DNA from 2 places in the Shewanella sp. ZOR0012 genome. Region 1 is predicted to be linked to the other one. Evidence: predicted binding sites of a transcription regulator. Region 1 holds the regulator's gene; the other holds the start of a gene.
The links. Region 1 encodes ArgR, which controls arginine synthesis, uptake and breakdown. Its sites were predicted from a motif close to ANTGAATANNTATTCANT; they were not measured.
Positions count from the first base shown of each region.

Region 2: the regulator ArgR is predicted to act here: its motif matches at 6,767-6,784, upstream of L976_RS04245 (YjiH family protein).

Region 1 is NZ_JTLE01000094.1:3,620,615-3,628,733, reverse strand. Features, by position in the region: gene L976_RS17535 (Dyp-type peroxidase) at 1-807, shown strand, start outside; gene L976_RS17530 (LysR family transcriptional regulator) at 872-1,774, opposite strand; gene L976_RS17525 (NAD(P)-dependent oxidoreductase) at 1,894-2,526, shown strand; gene argR (transcriptional regulator ArgR) at 2,648-3,118, opposite strand; gene mdh (malate dehydrogenase) at 3,409-4,344, shown strand; gene L976_RS17510 (thiol-disulfide oxidoreductase DCC family protein) at 4,440-4,829, opposite strand; gene folM (dihydromonapterin reductase) at 5,041-5,760, shown strand; gene L976_RS17500 (5-formyltetrahydrofolate cyclo-ligase) at 5,842-6,528, opposite strand; RNA gene ssrS (6S RNA) at 6,536-6,716, opposite strand; gene L976_RS17495 (cell division protein ZapA) at 6,831-7,133, opposite strand; gene L976_RS17490 (UPF0149 family protein) at 7,359-7,934, shown strand; gene ubiH (2-octaprenyl-6-methoxyphenyl hydroxylase) at 8,041-8,119, shown strand, end outside.
Region 2 is NZ_JTLE01000094.1:551,411-559,529, reverse strand. Features, by position in the region: gene L976_RS04280 (HDOD domain-containing protein) at 1-766, opposite strand, end outside; gene trhP (prephenate-dependent tRNA uridine(34) hydroxylase TrhP) at 1,132-2,505, shown strand; gene L976_RS22225 (YfhL family 4Fe-4S dicluster ferredoxin) at 2,509-2,760, shown strand; gene ubiT (ubiquinone anaerobic biosynthesis accessory factor UbiT) at 2,847-3,383, opposite strand; gene ubiU (ubiquinone anaerobic biosynthesis protein UbiU) at 3,522-4,523, shown strand; gene L976_RS04255 (U32 family peptidase) at 4,555-5,427, shown strand; gene L976_RS04250 (DUF998 domain-containing protein) at 5,443-6,162, opposite strand; gene L976_RS04245 (YjiH family protein) at 6,865-8,119, shown strand, end outside.

The DNA of each region.
Region 1 (8,119 bases):
GCGCAGTATATTTATGAGTTGACGGATCAGTATTCCGACAGTGCATTCAATGGTTTTGTGGCCATAGGCGCCAACTATTGGGACAGTCTCTATCCCGATGCTCGCCCCGAAATGCTTAAGCCTTTCCCGGCGATGCAGGCGGGTAACCGCGAGGCGCCTGCTATCGAATACGATCTGTTTGTGCATCTTCGTTGCGATCGTTACGACATTTTGCATTTAGTCGCCAACGAAATCAGCCAAATGTTCGAAGACTTAGTCGAGCTAGTGGAAGAAGAGCGCGGCTTTAGATTTATGGATAGTCGCGACTTAACGGGCTTTGTCGATGGCACCGAAAACCCGAAAGGGCGTCATCGCCAAGAGGTCGCCTTGGTTGGGGATGAAGACCCTGAATTTAAGGGCGGCAGCTATATTCACGTACAAAAGTACGCCCACAACTTGAGTAAGTGGCATAGATTACCGCTTAAAAAGCAAGAAGATATTATCGGTCGTACCAAGCAAGACAACATCGAATACGAGTCGGAAGATAAGCCATTAACCAGCCATATCAAGCGGGTAAACCTCAAGGATGAAAACGGCAAGTCCATCGAGATTTTGCGCCAGAGCATGCCTTACGGCTCGCTCAAAGAACAAGGCCTGATGTTTATTTCAACCTGCCGCACGCCGGATCACTTCGAGAAGATGCTCCATAGCATGGTGTTTGGTGATGGTGCGGGTAATCACGATCACTTGATGCACTTCACCAGTGCGTTAACTGGCTCGTCGTTTTTCGCCCCAAGCTTAGATTTTTTGATGCAATTCGATAATTAACCCTTAGCAAATCACGACTAAACGCACTGAGCCTTAAAGCCTCAGTGCGTTTTTGTTTGTGGGCTTAACTCGCCGCTGTCCACTTATTGATATCGAGCTGCCATTGCTGAGCGGTAAAATCGATAAAGGCGCGCACTAGCGCTTGTTGGTAGCTGCGAGATAAGTACACGGCCCAGAGGGTTTGGCCTGGTGCCGTGTATTCGGGGAGCACTTCTTGCAGTTGACCGCTGGCCAGATATTGATTAGCTAAGTCACAGGGCAAGTAGGCAATGCCATGCCCGCGCAACGCGGCGCTGACCAGCACTCCCATTTCATTGGCCATCAGATTCCCCATAGGTTTTATCAGCTCACTCTGTTGCTCCTTGAGTAGCTGCCAATGTTGCTGCGAACTATGGATAAGGCAATTATGGCTGAGCAGATCGTTAGGGACGGTTAACGGCTCGGCTTGAGCCAAGTAACTGGGCGCGGCGCACAGCACAGCATCTATGCTCATCAATTTACGGGCAATTAAATTCTCATCGGGCTGCTCGGTATAGCGCAGTGCCACGTCCACCCGCTCATCCACTAATTGAGCAAAACTGTCCGACATTAACAGCTGAATATTGACCTTAGGATGCAATTTTATAAAGCGATCGACCACATCAAACAGACTGTGCTGCCCAAGTCCGACAGGCGTGGCAATACGAATACTGCCGACTAATTCAGTGTTATGACTATGGGCGCGGCTTTCCATTGCGGCGACTTCGCTCAGCACCCGCTGACAATATTGCAGGGCTTCTTCACCCTGTAAGGTCAGGCTAACGCTGCGGGTGGTGCGGTGTAGCAGGCGTAAACTGAGCCACTGCTCAATTTCTTGAATATGGCGAGAAACCTGTAAACGACTGAGGTCGAGGTGTTCTGCGGCCTTAGTAAAGCTGCCACAGTTGGCCACTTCGATAAAGCTACGCATGGCGGCGATTTTATCCATATATAATTACACCCATTAGTATCTCAATCTGAAACAATCCTGCTCATTTATCGATATTTATCACGCTAAGTATCGCAAGTAAACTGGTCTCAATTTAAATCAGCAGTGAGACTTATCAAATGAAAATTGCAGTATTAGGTGCATCAGGTTGGATTGGCGGAACCATTTTAAATGAAGCCTTAAGCCGTGGTCATGACGTCGTTGCCTTAGTGCGTGACCCAAGCAAGCTTGGTGAAACGGCGGCAGAAGTGCGTAGTGTTGACCTGACTCAGCCATTAACCGCTGAAACCTTTGCAGGCGTGGATGTGTTAATTGCTTCAGTGGGCGGCCGCGCCGAGCAGAATCACGGCTTAGTGGCGAAAACCGTTAATAATCTATTAGCCGTATTGCCACAGGCTAAAGTGCCACGTTTATTGTGGGTCGGTGGGGCTGGTAGTCTAGAAGTGGCACCGGGAGTAACCTTGGTTTCAAGCCCAGATTTCCCGCCCGCTTATAAGGATGAAGCTCTGGCTCAAGGTGAAGCATTAAAGGCATTTCGCGCCGCCAACACCACTGTTAACTGGACTTTTGTCAGCCCAGCGGCAGAGATCTACCCTGGTGCAAGCGAAGGCTCTTACCGTTTAGGTGGCGATAGCTTCTTTACCGATGCAAATGGCCGTAGCCGGATTTCGGTGAGTGATTACGCCAAAGCCATGCTCGATGAAGCAGAAAAAGCGGCGCATCCCAATCAAAGGATCAGTGTGGCTTACTAAGGCTGAGGAGTTTCGGCTAAATACTGTAACGTAAGCGGGACACAAGCCCTGAAATTAGGGTAATCCTGGACTGAAAAGCGTACAGTGGAAATAGAACAGGTCAGCAAGCTGACCTGTTTTTTTATTCTGCGTAGTTGAATAAAGATTTGATGGTTTCCAAGGTATCGGCGATATCTTGAATGCTAGATGGACAAATAAAGATCGTATCGTCACCCGCAATGGTTCCCAAAATCCCTTCAGGTTTACCGATGGAGTCTAACAAACGAGCAATTAATTGTGCGGCGCCTGGGCTAGTGCGGACAACAATCATCGCTTGGTTATGGTCAACATCGAGTACTAAATTCTTTAACGGGCTGCCCGCAGTGGGCACGCCTAATTCGGCAGGTAAGCAATAAACCATCTCTTGCTTAGCGTTGCGAGTGCGCACTGCACCGAACTTGCTGAGCATACGAGACACTTTAGATTGGTTTATATTAGTAAAGCCTTCTGCTTGCAAGGCGGTGACGATTTCACTCTGGGAGCCAAAGCGCTCCTCTTTTAAAATCGCCTTAAAAATTCTAACAAGGTCATCCTGATTCTTGGTCGTTTGCATAGTCTTATTCTTTATTCAAAAAAACAGGCTTATTCTGAATAGTTTTGGTTAAACTGTCAACAAATAACCATAATGACTGAATAAAAATGCAATTAACTCAATTTATGCTAATTCATTTATAAATGTATTTGTTGAACTAGAGTAAATATTCAACATTGCAACGCGCTGTTTTAGTAAATCTTTGAATCAACGACTAAGGGATAATTGAAATTAGCGTGACATTCCAGTAATGTGACGCCAACGCAAATTAGATCCATGTCACACATATCCGAGAAATAACGGAGATAACTATGAAAGTTGCTGTACTTGGTGCTGCTGGTGGTATCGGCCAGGCTCTTGCCCTACTGTTAAAAACTCAATTACCTGCGGGTTCTCAACTGTCTCTATACGATATCGCACCGGTAACTCCGGGTGTTGCGGTTGACTTGAGCCATATCCCAACTGCGGTTGAAATCAAAGGTTTTGCTGGTGAAGATCCAACGCCTGCCCTCGTGGGTGCTGACGTTGTGCTTATCTCTGCTGGTGTTGCACGTAAGCCTGGTATGGATCGTTCAGATCTGTTCAATATCAACGCAGGTATCGTTCGCAACCTGATCGAGAAAGTGGCTGTTACTTGCCCTAAAGCGCTCGTGGGTATTATCACTAACCCAGTAAACACTACAGTTGCTATTGCTGCTGAAGTGCTGAAAAAAGCAGGTGTTTACGATAAGAACCGTTTATTCGGCGTGACCACTCTGGACGTTATCCGTTCTGAGACTTTCATCGCTGAATTAAAAGGCTTAAACGTTGCTGACGTTAAAATCAACGTGATCGGCGGCCACAGTGGCGTGACTATTCTGCCATTACTGTCTCAAGTTGAAGGCGTGACTTTCTCTGATGAAGAAGTCGCTTCTTTAACTAAACGTATCCAAAACGCGGGTACTGAAGTGGTTGAAGCTAAAGCCGGTGGCGGCAGCGCGACGCTGTCTATGGGTCAAGCGGCATGCCGTTTCGGTATGTCTCTGGTTCGTGGTCTGCAAGGCGAAGCTAACATCGTTGAATGTGCTTACGTTGACGGCGGCAGCGAGCACGCTGAATTCTTCGCTCAACCAGTATTGTTAGGCAAAAACGGTATCGAAAAAGTACTGCCTTACGGTGAAGTGAGCGCATTCGAAGCTAACGCCCGTGATTCTATGTTAGATACGCTGAAAGGCGATATCAAACTAGGCGTTGATTTCGTTAAGTAATTCTTCTGAATTATGAGAAAACGGAGCCGAATGGCTCCGTTTTTTTATGCTTTAAACTTTGTTCTCTAAACAGGGGTTCTTAATCTTGAGTCTCGCTATTTAGGCAGTTGGCATTGGCTGTCACAGCGAGCTTTACCCGTCAGTAGATAGGAAATACGGTATCTGTGCTTGGCGAATCTCAGGTAGCACCAATCCGCAATAGGTTTGATAAGCGGTAAGCGTAGCACTTGTACCCAAGGGCGAGTGCCTGTGAGCGCCCATGCTTTGCAAGTGACATCGAGCCCGAGCAGCACTTGGCCGGAGGCGGTTTCGCCATGGAGAATGGTATTGGCGTAGTCTTTATCGATATAGCTGAATCTTGAGCTGAAATTGTCAGCATTAAGATCCACCAGTTCAATTCTGTCATCGGGATCGCGCGCTTTGAGTTGACGCATTTCGGCGCTACATAATGGGCAATTGCCATCGAAAAAAATCCGCAGTTCCATTAGGTCTACCTCTTACTGTGTGTCCCTGAGTATACGCAGTTGTCAGGCATTTAGATCGACATGTTTTCGGTTTTAATTGTTATACACTCTTGGCTAGAGGCATTAAGCTATTGCGATGAGTGACGTGATTGTGTGATTACGTGATTGTGCGATTAACAATCTGCCAAATGCGTTTGCTTTTAATCAGTGCTTGGCAAATAACAGGATGGATATGACAGCTCCCATTATTATCACTGGCGTGGGTAAACGTATTGGTTACGCCCTCGCGAAACACTTGCTCGCCCAAGGGCACAAGGTGATTGGCACCTATCGCAGCCATTATCCCAGCATCGATGAGTTGCAGTCTTTGGGCGCGACCTTAATCCAATGCGACTTTTACGATAATGCGCAGCTCCAAACCCTGATTGAGCAATTGAGCCAATACCCCAAAATCCGCGCCATTATCCATAATGCCTCTGACTGGCTGCCAGACAACAGCCCAAGCCTTGCCCCCCATGAGGTGATGCAGCGCATGATGCAGGTGCATGTGAGCGTACCCTATCAAATGAACTTGGCGTTAGCCCCGCAGCTACAAGCGGGAGCCGAGGGCGAGATTGGCGCCAGCGATATTATCCATTTCACTGACTATGTGGCCGAAAAGGGCAGTGCCAAGCACATGGCTTATGCGGCCAGTAAAGCAGCGCTAGATAATTTAACCTTATCTTTTGCGGCTAAATTAGCGCCCGAGGTCAAAGTGAATGCGATTGCTCCGGCGATGATCCTTTTTAATCCAAGTGATGATGAAGCCTATCGGCAAAAGACCTTAGCCAAGGCCATTTTGCCCAAAGAAGCTGGAAATCAAGAGATTATCGCCTTGGTGGATTATCTATTGGCGAGCCGCTATGTCACTGGGCGTAGCCACAATGTCGATGGTGGGCGGCATTTAAGGTAAAAAAGAATCTAGATTTTAGGTTCTAGGTCCTAGGTCCTAGGTCCTAGAATCTAGTTATCTAGCACCTAGCACCTTCTTTATTCAAAACTCCCATACTCGACTTGGGGTGATGATAGCGGGCAAGGGCACATCCCAATGTTCGCATGGCAGGCTCGGTACTTGTTGGCAATCATGGGCATACCCCATGGGCAGTGGTTTGCCTTTGCTGTGCCAATTAGCTAGCGTTCTGTCGTAATAGCCGCCGCCCATGCCCATACGATTACCTTGGATATCAAAGGCAACGAGCGGGGTGATCACCACATCGAGTCGCTCAATCGGCATAACGTTACGCACATCTAGCCGTGGCTCTAAAATACCGAATTGATTCGGTAGCATTACCGAGTCGGCGTGGTAATGCAAAAACAATAATTGCCCAGCATTAAAGGGGTGCAGCCGTGGCAGATAGGTTTGAATCCGCTGTTGCCAAAGCGCTTCGATAAGCGGAGCTGTTGCCAGTTCGCCATCGTGGGTGAGGTAAAGCGCGACATGCTGGGCCTTCAGCGCGCTGAGCTTTTCGAGCATTCGCTGACATGCGGCAAGGCTTGCCTCGGTTTGCACCTCTGTCGAAAGCGAGCGGCGGGCTAAACGGATTTGTTTGCGTAATTCGGCTCGGCTGAGAGTTGGGCTTAGATTTAGACTTAGCGACTTGGCGTCAATTTCAGGCTGAGTGCCGTGTGGCCCCTTGACTGTTGGGGCCGAAGAGTTCGATACAGGTGAAGTGATAGACATAAATAAGATGCTCCCCAGAATGCCGCTACCGGTGTAGCCCTTGAACCGTAGGTTCAAGGCGGGTAAATGATTACCTCCTAAGGCTTCTCGGTACGAGCCGAGCATGCTCAATGTCAGTAAAGCATTCACCCTGAGATCAAAATTATCGGCACAGGGACATTACCAGTTAGCCTGCATCCCAGGGAGCAAAAACGGTATTGAATCGCTAATCGTTTGGCTTAAAAAAGTATAGGCCAGTTAGCCATTCACTGTGCAACTCTTCTCAGATAGATGGTGCTTGGCACCGAGTGCACAGTCTAAAACTATTTGGTTGAACGCTCAACTAAGGCGTTTTCCAAGGTTGACTGCAACAGGCTGATGCGGTCATCCATTTGTTTCATATAATGCTTATTCTTTTGCTTTTCTTGGTACAACTCGTGGCCAATATTCAGCGCCGCCATAATGGCAATTTCTTCGCGGCTTAAGCTATTAGTGCGATTTTTTAGGGTGGTGAGTTGCTGCTCAACCCCTTGAGCCACAATGCGTAGGGCATCTTCCTGACCTTTCGGACAGGCGATAGAGTAGGTGCGCCCCAGCAGGGTGATTTCAACTGCACTGTTACTCATTCGAAGATGATCCTTTCGTTGGCATCGATAGGGCGGACTATATAGGGCTGATATTAAAAGTGCAAGGTAAGCCGCTGATGGATTGCACATTCGCCGTTTTGTTTGCTGCTTGTGTGAGCAGTTGCCGGAATTTTTATCTTCAACCCTAAGAATGCCGGATCAGAGTTGGTTCAAGTCTTTAACTCTGCTAGCATTGCTGCTGGAAAATTCTGATTGGAATCTGATATGGCGACCCCTCCTTCGTTACGTATCGAAAGCTTAAAAATAGCCCTCGATGCGGCTGAAATTGGTCAGCATCCCGTGGAAGTTCACGGTGCTCTTGTGGGTTTAATCTGCGGTGGTGTAGATCAAACCGGTGATTTGTGGATTAAACCGTTATTTGACCTGATGAACGATGGTCAGCCTTTGCCCGCACCTTTACATCAATTGGTGTGTGAGTTGTTCCAAGACTCGGTTGCTCGTTTGAGTGACTTTGATTTTGGTTTTATGCCATTGCTTCCCGAAGAGGAAGAATCCCTCAGTCACCGAGTTGAGGCGCTATCGCTTTGGACGCAAAGCTTTTTAACAGGCATTGCGATTATCCAGCCTAAGCTCAATAAAGCCTCCGCTGAAGTGCGTGAAGTGATTAAAGATCTGGCCGATATCGCTCAAGTGGAATTCGATGTGACCGACGATGAAGAGTCGGAAACCGCCTATATTGAATTGTTGGAATTTGTGCGTATCGCTGCGATTTTGTGTTACTCCGAGTTTGGCCCTGAGCCGAGCGATGAAGAGAGTGACGATCCTGCGGTGATCCATTAATTCCTAAAAGAGAAAGGCGGAGCGACTCCGCCTTTTAGTGTTTTTCAAATCTAACATCCTGATGGCGAAACGCTTTTAGCCATGCCATAGCTTGAATGAGAACCCCATGACGGTAGCAGAGCACATGGATAATTCAGTTCAAAACGTCGATATTGCCATTGTCGGTGGCGCCATGGCGGGTGCGA
Region 2 (8,119 bases), 3.1 Mb from region 1:
GTAATCCACGGCTAACAAACACATCCATCCGCTGCTCAAAATCAGCTCCTGCGCGTAACTCGCCAGTGTAGAATGCCGCGGCACGGATAAAATCTAAGTAGGTAACATGGTCGGGTAAATAGGGCAAATCAGCCCATCGCTCAACTACTTCCATCACCTCAGGGGCAAAATCCCAACTTTTTAACACGGCACGACCTAAAGGGCCTTGCATTTTACGTACTAAAGAACGCAATTGCTCAATACTGGTAAATAACTCAGGATGGGCCTCCGCCTCGGTGAGCACAGGCAAAGCACCGATATTATGGACTAAACCTGCAAGGGTTAAAGTGTCTAAATTTAACTGGCTAGGACGACGCTTATTGTACATCTGCAATATGGCACAAGCCGCGGCCGTCACATCGATAGAAGTACGCCAAACCTCATCCATCACTTCCCACACCATTTCATTGGTGGAAATAAATAGCTGCTCCATCGCCACTGATGTCGCAATACTCTTAATTTGGATTAAGCCAATGCGGGAGACTGCGCTATTAATACTCTCGGCGGGAATCCCACGACTATACAAGGCACTGTTGGCCACTTTAATAATACGCGCCGAAATGGCCGCATCTTGACCGATCACCTCAGCCACTTGCTTAAGACTTGCATCTGAGCGGCTCACCACTTCTTGCACCCGCATGGCGACTTCAGGCAAGGTTGGCAATACTAAGGCATCATCTTTTAATTTTTTAAGTAATCCGACTAACAGTAGATGTTCAGTAGACATCTTCGCTCCCATCAATCTGCAAACATAAAGCGGTAATAGTTGGAGTATATCAGTTGACGATCATTTGATGGGCAGAAAAAAGCATCAGACGTTAATTATTTGTATGACGCTGTTATCAATTTAGTCTCACGACAAAACATTTTACGTTTTGATATCTCAGATTAAGTTAAAGGTGAAAATCAATGGAAACACACAAATGGATTCATGGTCTAGCACGATCGTCAGAGCAAGAATGGTAGGTATATTCGTAAAACGCGAACTATACCTAATCTTAGACGTAGCAATTTGCATAAGCCTACTTTGATTGTGTAAAATGCCGCCCCCGCGCATTGCGCCTCCATCTACCAACCAATTCGAGAGTCATTATGTTTAAACCAGAGTTGTTATCTCCCGCTGGGACGCTGAAAAACATGCGTTACGCCTTTGCCTATGGTGCAGATGCCGTATATGCCGGTCAGCCGAGATACAGCCTAAGGGTACGTAATAACGACTTTAAGATGGAAAACCTCGCAACGGGTATCGAAGAAGCCCATGCGCTGGGTAAAAAGCTTTATGTGGTGAGTAACATTGCTCCCCACAACGCCAAGCTCAAAACCTATATCAAAGATATGGAGCCAGTAGTGGCGATGAAGCCCGATGCGCTGATCATGTCAGATCCTGGCCTTATCATGATGGTGCGTGAGGCTTTCCCTGAGCAGGTGGTGCATTTATCGGTGCAAGCGAATGCCATTAACTGGGCGTCGGTCAAATTCTGGCAAACCCAAGGCATTAAACGGGTGATTTTATCCCGTGAATTATCCTTAGATGAAATCGAAGAAATCCGCCAACGCTGCCCCGACATAGAGTTAGAAGTTTTTGTACACGGCGCCCTGTGTATGGCCTACTCTGGCCGTTGTTTGCTGTCGGGTTACATCAATAAGCGCGATCCAAACCAAGGCACTTGCACTAACGCCTGCCGTTGGAAATACGATGTGCATGAAGCGCAGCAAACCGACTCGGGGGATATCATTGCTCTGTCGCCACAAGCTAATGCGGTGCAAATCGAGACGCCAACCTTAGGCGCGGGTCCTGCGACCGACCAAATATTCCTGCTGCAAGAAGCCAATCGCCCCGGTGAATATATGCCAGCGTTTGAAGATGAGCATGGCACTTATATCATGAACTCTAAGGACTTACGCGCAATCCAACACGTTGAGCGTTTGGCCAAAATGGGCATCGACTCGCTGAAGATCGAAGGCCGTACTAAGTCTTTCTACTATGTGGCCCGTACCGCACAGCTATACCGTCAGGCCATCGACGATGCTGCCTCAGGCAAGAGCTTCGATCGCAGCTTGATGAATCAACTAGAAGGCTTAGCGCACCGCGGCTACACCGAAGGTTTCTTACGTCGCCATGTCCATGATGAATACCAAAACTACGACTATGGCTACTCGGTCAGCGATACCCAACAATTTGTGGGTGAATTAACCGGTAAACGCAATCTGGCTGGCCTTGCCGAAATCGAAGTGAAGAACAAATTCTCCGTCGGCGATAGCGTTGAATTAATGACGCCGCAGGGCAATATCAGCCTCACCATCGAACAACTCGAAAACCGCAAAGCCGAAGCGGTTGAAGCGGGATTAGGTTCGGGCCATACCGTTTACTTGCCCGTGCCGAAAGAGGTTGATCTGAACCACGGCATTTTACTGCGTAACCTGCCTCAAGGTCAGGATACCCGTAACCCACACGAAGCAGGCTAAGGCATGGCATTACTGATCGACGACAGCTGCATCAATTGCGACATGTGTGAGCCTGAATGCCCAAATCAGGCCATCACCATGGGGGAAGAAATCTATGAAATCGACCCAGACCGCTGCACCGAATGCGTAGGCCACTACGATAAGCCGACCTGCGTCTCCGTCTGTCCGATTGATTGTATTGACCCAGACCCTAACCGCGTCGAGTCCCACGATGAGCTGTTGGTCAAATTTGCCATACTCACGCAAAAAATTTGAGTGAGCGTCAGCCGTTCAAACTTAACAAAAAGCCCCGCAATCTAAGCGGGGCTTTTGTTTATCGGTTGATTACAACCACGTTCGCATCAGCTTAAGCTTGGGGATTTAGCTAAAATCACCGTCGGTTTTGCCTCAAGCTGCAAACGCACAATGGCATCGGCCAGCTTTTCAACGCTTAAGCGGATCGGCGCAGGTAAGCTAGCAAACTCGATACTCAGCAGCAGGTTTTTCACCTCAAGCCCTAACTCGGTATCGCCTTCAATGCTCAGTTTACGCTGGAAAAACAGCGTATCTGGGTCTTCTTTCGCCGCCGCAACCAACAATAATTCCGCAGACTTGGCACTAAACGTCACTTGGGCATCGGTCAGTTCACGCACCTGCCAACGGCCATCGAAACTCACTTCAAAATGCAGATTTAGATCTTCAACTCGAATCGCAACCCACTTACCTGCCAAAAAATCTAACTCGCCATCTTCAGCCTGCGACGCCAGCAGCTGTGTTAGTAGTTGGCTTAGCACCTTAGCCTTGAGGCTAAAGGGCACTTTAGAGAGTGGCAAACGGATCAGTTTTGGGGTGAGTTCTAACAATTGTTTAGCAAGATTAGCTGAAAAAACAGCGGACATAAGCAGTTACCTAAGGATAAAAAACACTATATCTCCCAGTTTACCGAGATTTTATGATCTTAAACCTGTTTTAAATCAATTCACCGCCATTCAATCTTCCCTACACTCTGCCCCTGTTATTTTATCGGGAGCACCATTATGGAGTTGTTGTGTCCAGCAGGAAACCTGGCCTCGCTAAAGTCGGCGCTGCAGGCCGGAGCCGATGCTGTCTACCTTGGGTTAAAGGATGATACCAATGCACGTTCATTCGCGGGCTTAAACTTCACCCCTGCAAAATTACAGGAAGCCGCCGAGCTCACCCATCAGCGGGGCAAGAAAATCTTCCTCACCTTAAATACCTTTCCTAAGCCGAATGAGGAGCACCGTTGGTATCAAGCTATCGACTTGGCGGCCAGTATTGGCGTTGATGCCTTAATCGTTGCCGATCTGTCGCTGCTCGACTATGCCCACAGGCAATATCCGCATATTCCGCTGCATTTATCGGTACAGGCCAGCGCCACCAACTTGGGCGCACTGAGTTTTTATAAAGAGGCTTTTAATATCGCGCGGGTGGTATTACCCAGAGTGCTGTCGATGAAACAAGTACGCGACCTCGCCAAGGTCAGCCCTGTCGATTTAGAGGTCTTTGCCTTTGGCAGTCTGTGCATTATGGCCGAAGGCCGCTGCCACTTATCCTCCTATGTTACCGGTCAATCACCAAACACTGGTGGCTCTTGCTCGCCAGCGAAACACGTGCGCTGGCAGGAACAGGGCAAAGACAGATTGACCCGCCTCAACGAGGTCTTAATTGATAAATCAGGGCTCGATGAACAAATGGGCTACCCCGTGGTCTGTAAAGGCCGTTATCTCACCCAAGACGATGATAAACCGCAATATCTGCTCGAGTCTCCCACCAGCTTAAATACCCTTAGCTTGCTGCCTGAGCTTGCCAAGGCGGGCATAGTGTCACTCAAGATTGAAGGGCGTCAGCGCAGCCCTGCCTATGTAGAACAGGTGACTAAGGTTTGGCGCCAAGCGATTGATACCTATCTTCATCAGCCAGATAAATTCCAGACTCAGGCCCATTGGGAGCAAGCCCTTGCTAAAGTCTCCGAAGGCCAAATTACCACCTTAGGCGCCTACGAGCGTGACTGGCAGTAGCCCTAGCGATAACCACGAAGAAGAAACGATTATGAAAATTTCCCTCGGCCCACTGCTCTATTGCTGGGAAAAACAACAGGTCATCGACTTTTACCAGCAGGTGGCCAATAGTCAGATCCCGTTAGTTTATTTGGGTGAAGCCGTCTGTAGCCGTCGACGCGAACTCAAATTTGGTGACTATCTCGAACTGGCCAAAATGCTGAAATCTGCGGGTAAAGAGGTGGTGCTGTCAACGCTCGCCCTTATCGAAGCGCCCTCGGAATACACAGAGCTTAAACGTCAAGTCGATAATGGCGAATTTAGCATCGAGGCCAACGACATGGCGGCCGTGTATCTCGCCAATGAGCACAAGCTGCCCTTTGTCTGCGGCGCCAGCATCAACAACTATAATCGCGCTAGTCTAGATATTTTGCAGCGCTTTGGTATGCAGCGCTTTGTGATGCCAGTAGAACTGTCAAAGGCTTGGCTGAGCCAAGTGGTCGCGCACAGGCCCGCATTCGAAGTTGAAGTGCTCGGCCATGGCTACTTGCCGCTCGCCCACTCGGCGCGTTGCTTTACCGCTAGGCATCGACATTTGTCGAAGGACAGCTGCGAAACCGTTTGCCGCCAATACAGCAAGGGTTTACTAGCGCAGACGCAAGAGGCGCAACCTTTACTGAGGTTAAATGGCATTCAAACCCAGTCGGCCAGCTGTGTCGATTTACGCAGCAAAATCAATGAAATGATAAAGGTTGGCGTAGATGTGTTTCGGGTTTCGCCCAGCAGCGTAGCCTGTATCACTAAAGCCGATGCGCTGGTCGAGGCGTTAACTAGCAAGGCAACGGACGCTCAGTTTCCTCTTAGCGATGAGCACTGTAATGGCTACTGGTTTGGCGAAGCAGGGCTAAAATCCTTGGTCAGATAAAAGACATAGCCTACTTCACTCAAGCGTTTGCTGCTGGGTCAATGTGGGGATACATGATGGTGGCGTTAATAGCAGCGCCACCGTCCAACTTAATAGACTCCCAAGCCCAATCCATTCCAGCAATGCAGGCCACCATAAATCGGGCCTTGGCAATTGCAGTACCATTTCTTGATAGAAAGGTCTGTCTCCTTCCGTTAAGCCCAATGCTAACAGCGGCACATAGAGAAAAGTCATCATACTGAGCAATACCAACAGCGCTAATAATATCGTCAAGCGCTGACGGTGCTGCGAGCCGAATCCCACCCATAGTAGATAACAAATTGCACTTAAGCTGCCAAAGTAGAAAAACCATTTAAGTGCGAGGATATGCAAGTGATACACATTGACTGGAAATAGCCCAACACAGGCTAAGGCTAAAAACGTCAGTGCTAGAGCGCAAAAGAAAGGATATCCCCAAAACCCGCTTACAGTCTGTAGGGAGGAAAGACAATAAAAAACAACGCTTAAACTGCCAAAAAATAAACCGCCATTGAGCACCACGGCAAAGCTAGAATGGCCATAGGTTCCCAATTCACTCAGTGTATGATTTAAAAAATTGAAGGAGCGTGTTTCAGAATAATCAAATCCGAATACCGCCACACAGATCCCCAGCATCAATCCAAAAATACCAAGAAAACCAAACTTAGTGGCAAGTGCCGAGCCCCTTGTTGCCATATTCATTTTTATAACAGTCATGGATAATTTAGCCAAACCAAAGTAGTACTAACTTACATGGAATTAAAAAGAATTAAAGCGGCACGAATCCTCTTTAGCGTAAAATTTTATTTCATCACTATTAACGATTTTTTAGTCATCATATGAAAATCCCGTGCTAAGTCATTATTCAATAAAACATATGCAAATCTGCAGTCAAAACTGAATAAATACTCACAAACAATTCAGCTCACTCTATTTTGTTACAGAAGACAACCTCACCGTTACAGCTACTGTTATCCCGCTCACATTGGGTCCGCGACGTTTGAAGCCCTTTTACCATTAATGGGTAAAAAATCATCTAAAAGCGTATTTAGTGAAGATCCACTGGGAAAGTTTTCAACAAAACATCGCCAAGAAGTGAACATCCTCAAGAATAAAACAACCCGATAAACAACCCGCAACAGCATGACGTAACGCCATGATTAAATTAAATTTAAACAACTAAAAAAGTAGGCAACATCAAAAATCATCCATTAGAAATCGCCCAAATAACTATGCTATTTTGCTGCTTATCTCAAACAAATTTCCGAATCGTTTTACATAGCGGCGCTAAGCGAGTAATCTTCCCCCTTCTCGATTTTGAGTTGAATTAAAATGCACCTCACCCCAGCAAAGAATGCGGTTTTGAGAGAGCATTTATTCAAGTTTATTTGTGCGACTCGTACTTTAAGGTGTACACCATTGGCTACTGAACATAAAAACCGCAACATTAAGACGATACTCACCTTTATCGTCCCTTCGCTGATCGGTCTGCTGCTGTTTATGACCCCTATCAGCTATAACGATGCGATAACTATTCCCATCGCAATCATCTCTAAAGCACTGCAAAGCGTGTTAAGCGATGTATTAACCTTAATCGTGACTGTGATTGTTGTCGCCATGGCCTTTGCCTCTGTGCTGACAAAGTTACTCAAACCTAAGTTTGTGCTGAACAATCACTTCCTCAATGGTTTACTCAATATCAGCCCGCTGTGGCTTACCACCCGTGTCGTTGGCGCTGTCTTTATCGTGCTGACCTACTTTGGCATTGGCCCCGAAGCGATTAACTCTTCAAGCACTGGCGCCTTAGTACTGAACGATTTGTTACCGGTACTCTTCTCGGTGTTTATCTTCGCCGGTATGTTGCTGCCACTGCTATTAAACTTCGGTCTATTAGAGCTATTTGGCACCCTGCTGACCAAAGTGATGCGCCCCGTGTTTAACCTGCCAGGTCGCAGCGCCATCGACTGTATGGCCTCTTGGTTAGGTGATGGTAGCGTTGGGATCCTGCTGACCAGCAAGCAATACGAAGCGCGTTTTTACACCCAAAGGGAAGCCGCGGTTATCGGTACCACCTTCTCGGCGGTGTCAATTACCTTCAGCTTAGTAGTGATCTCACAGGTAAAGTTAGAGCATATGTTTGTGCCCTTCTACCTGACCGTGTGTTTAGCGGGTTTTGCGGCCGCCGTGATTGTGCCTAAGCTGCCGCCACTGTCGTGGAAAAAAGATAACTATATCGACGATACGCCACGTCAACCTGATGATGAGATGATCCCCGCAGGACACGGCGCACTCTCTTGGGGCTTTGATAAAGCGCTCGAGAAAGCGGCCAGTGCTGGTGGTATCAAAGCCGTCTTAAATGAAGGTATTAAAAACGTTATCGATATGATATTTGGCATTCTCCCTGTAGTAATGGCCATTGGTACCACGGCGCTGATCATCGCCGAGCATACGTCCATCTTCAATTACTTAGGTATGCCGTTTATTCCGTTACTGGAACTGCTGCATATCCCTGAAGCCACCGAAGCCTCTAAAACCATCGTTGTTGGCTTTGCCGATATGTTTATTCCGTCGATTTTAGCCAGCTCTATCGAATCGGATATGACCCGCTTTGTGATTGCCGCGTTATCCGTAACCCAGCTGATTTACATGAGCGAAGTGGGCGCACTGCTGATTG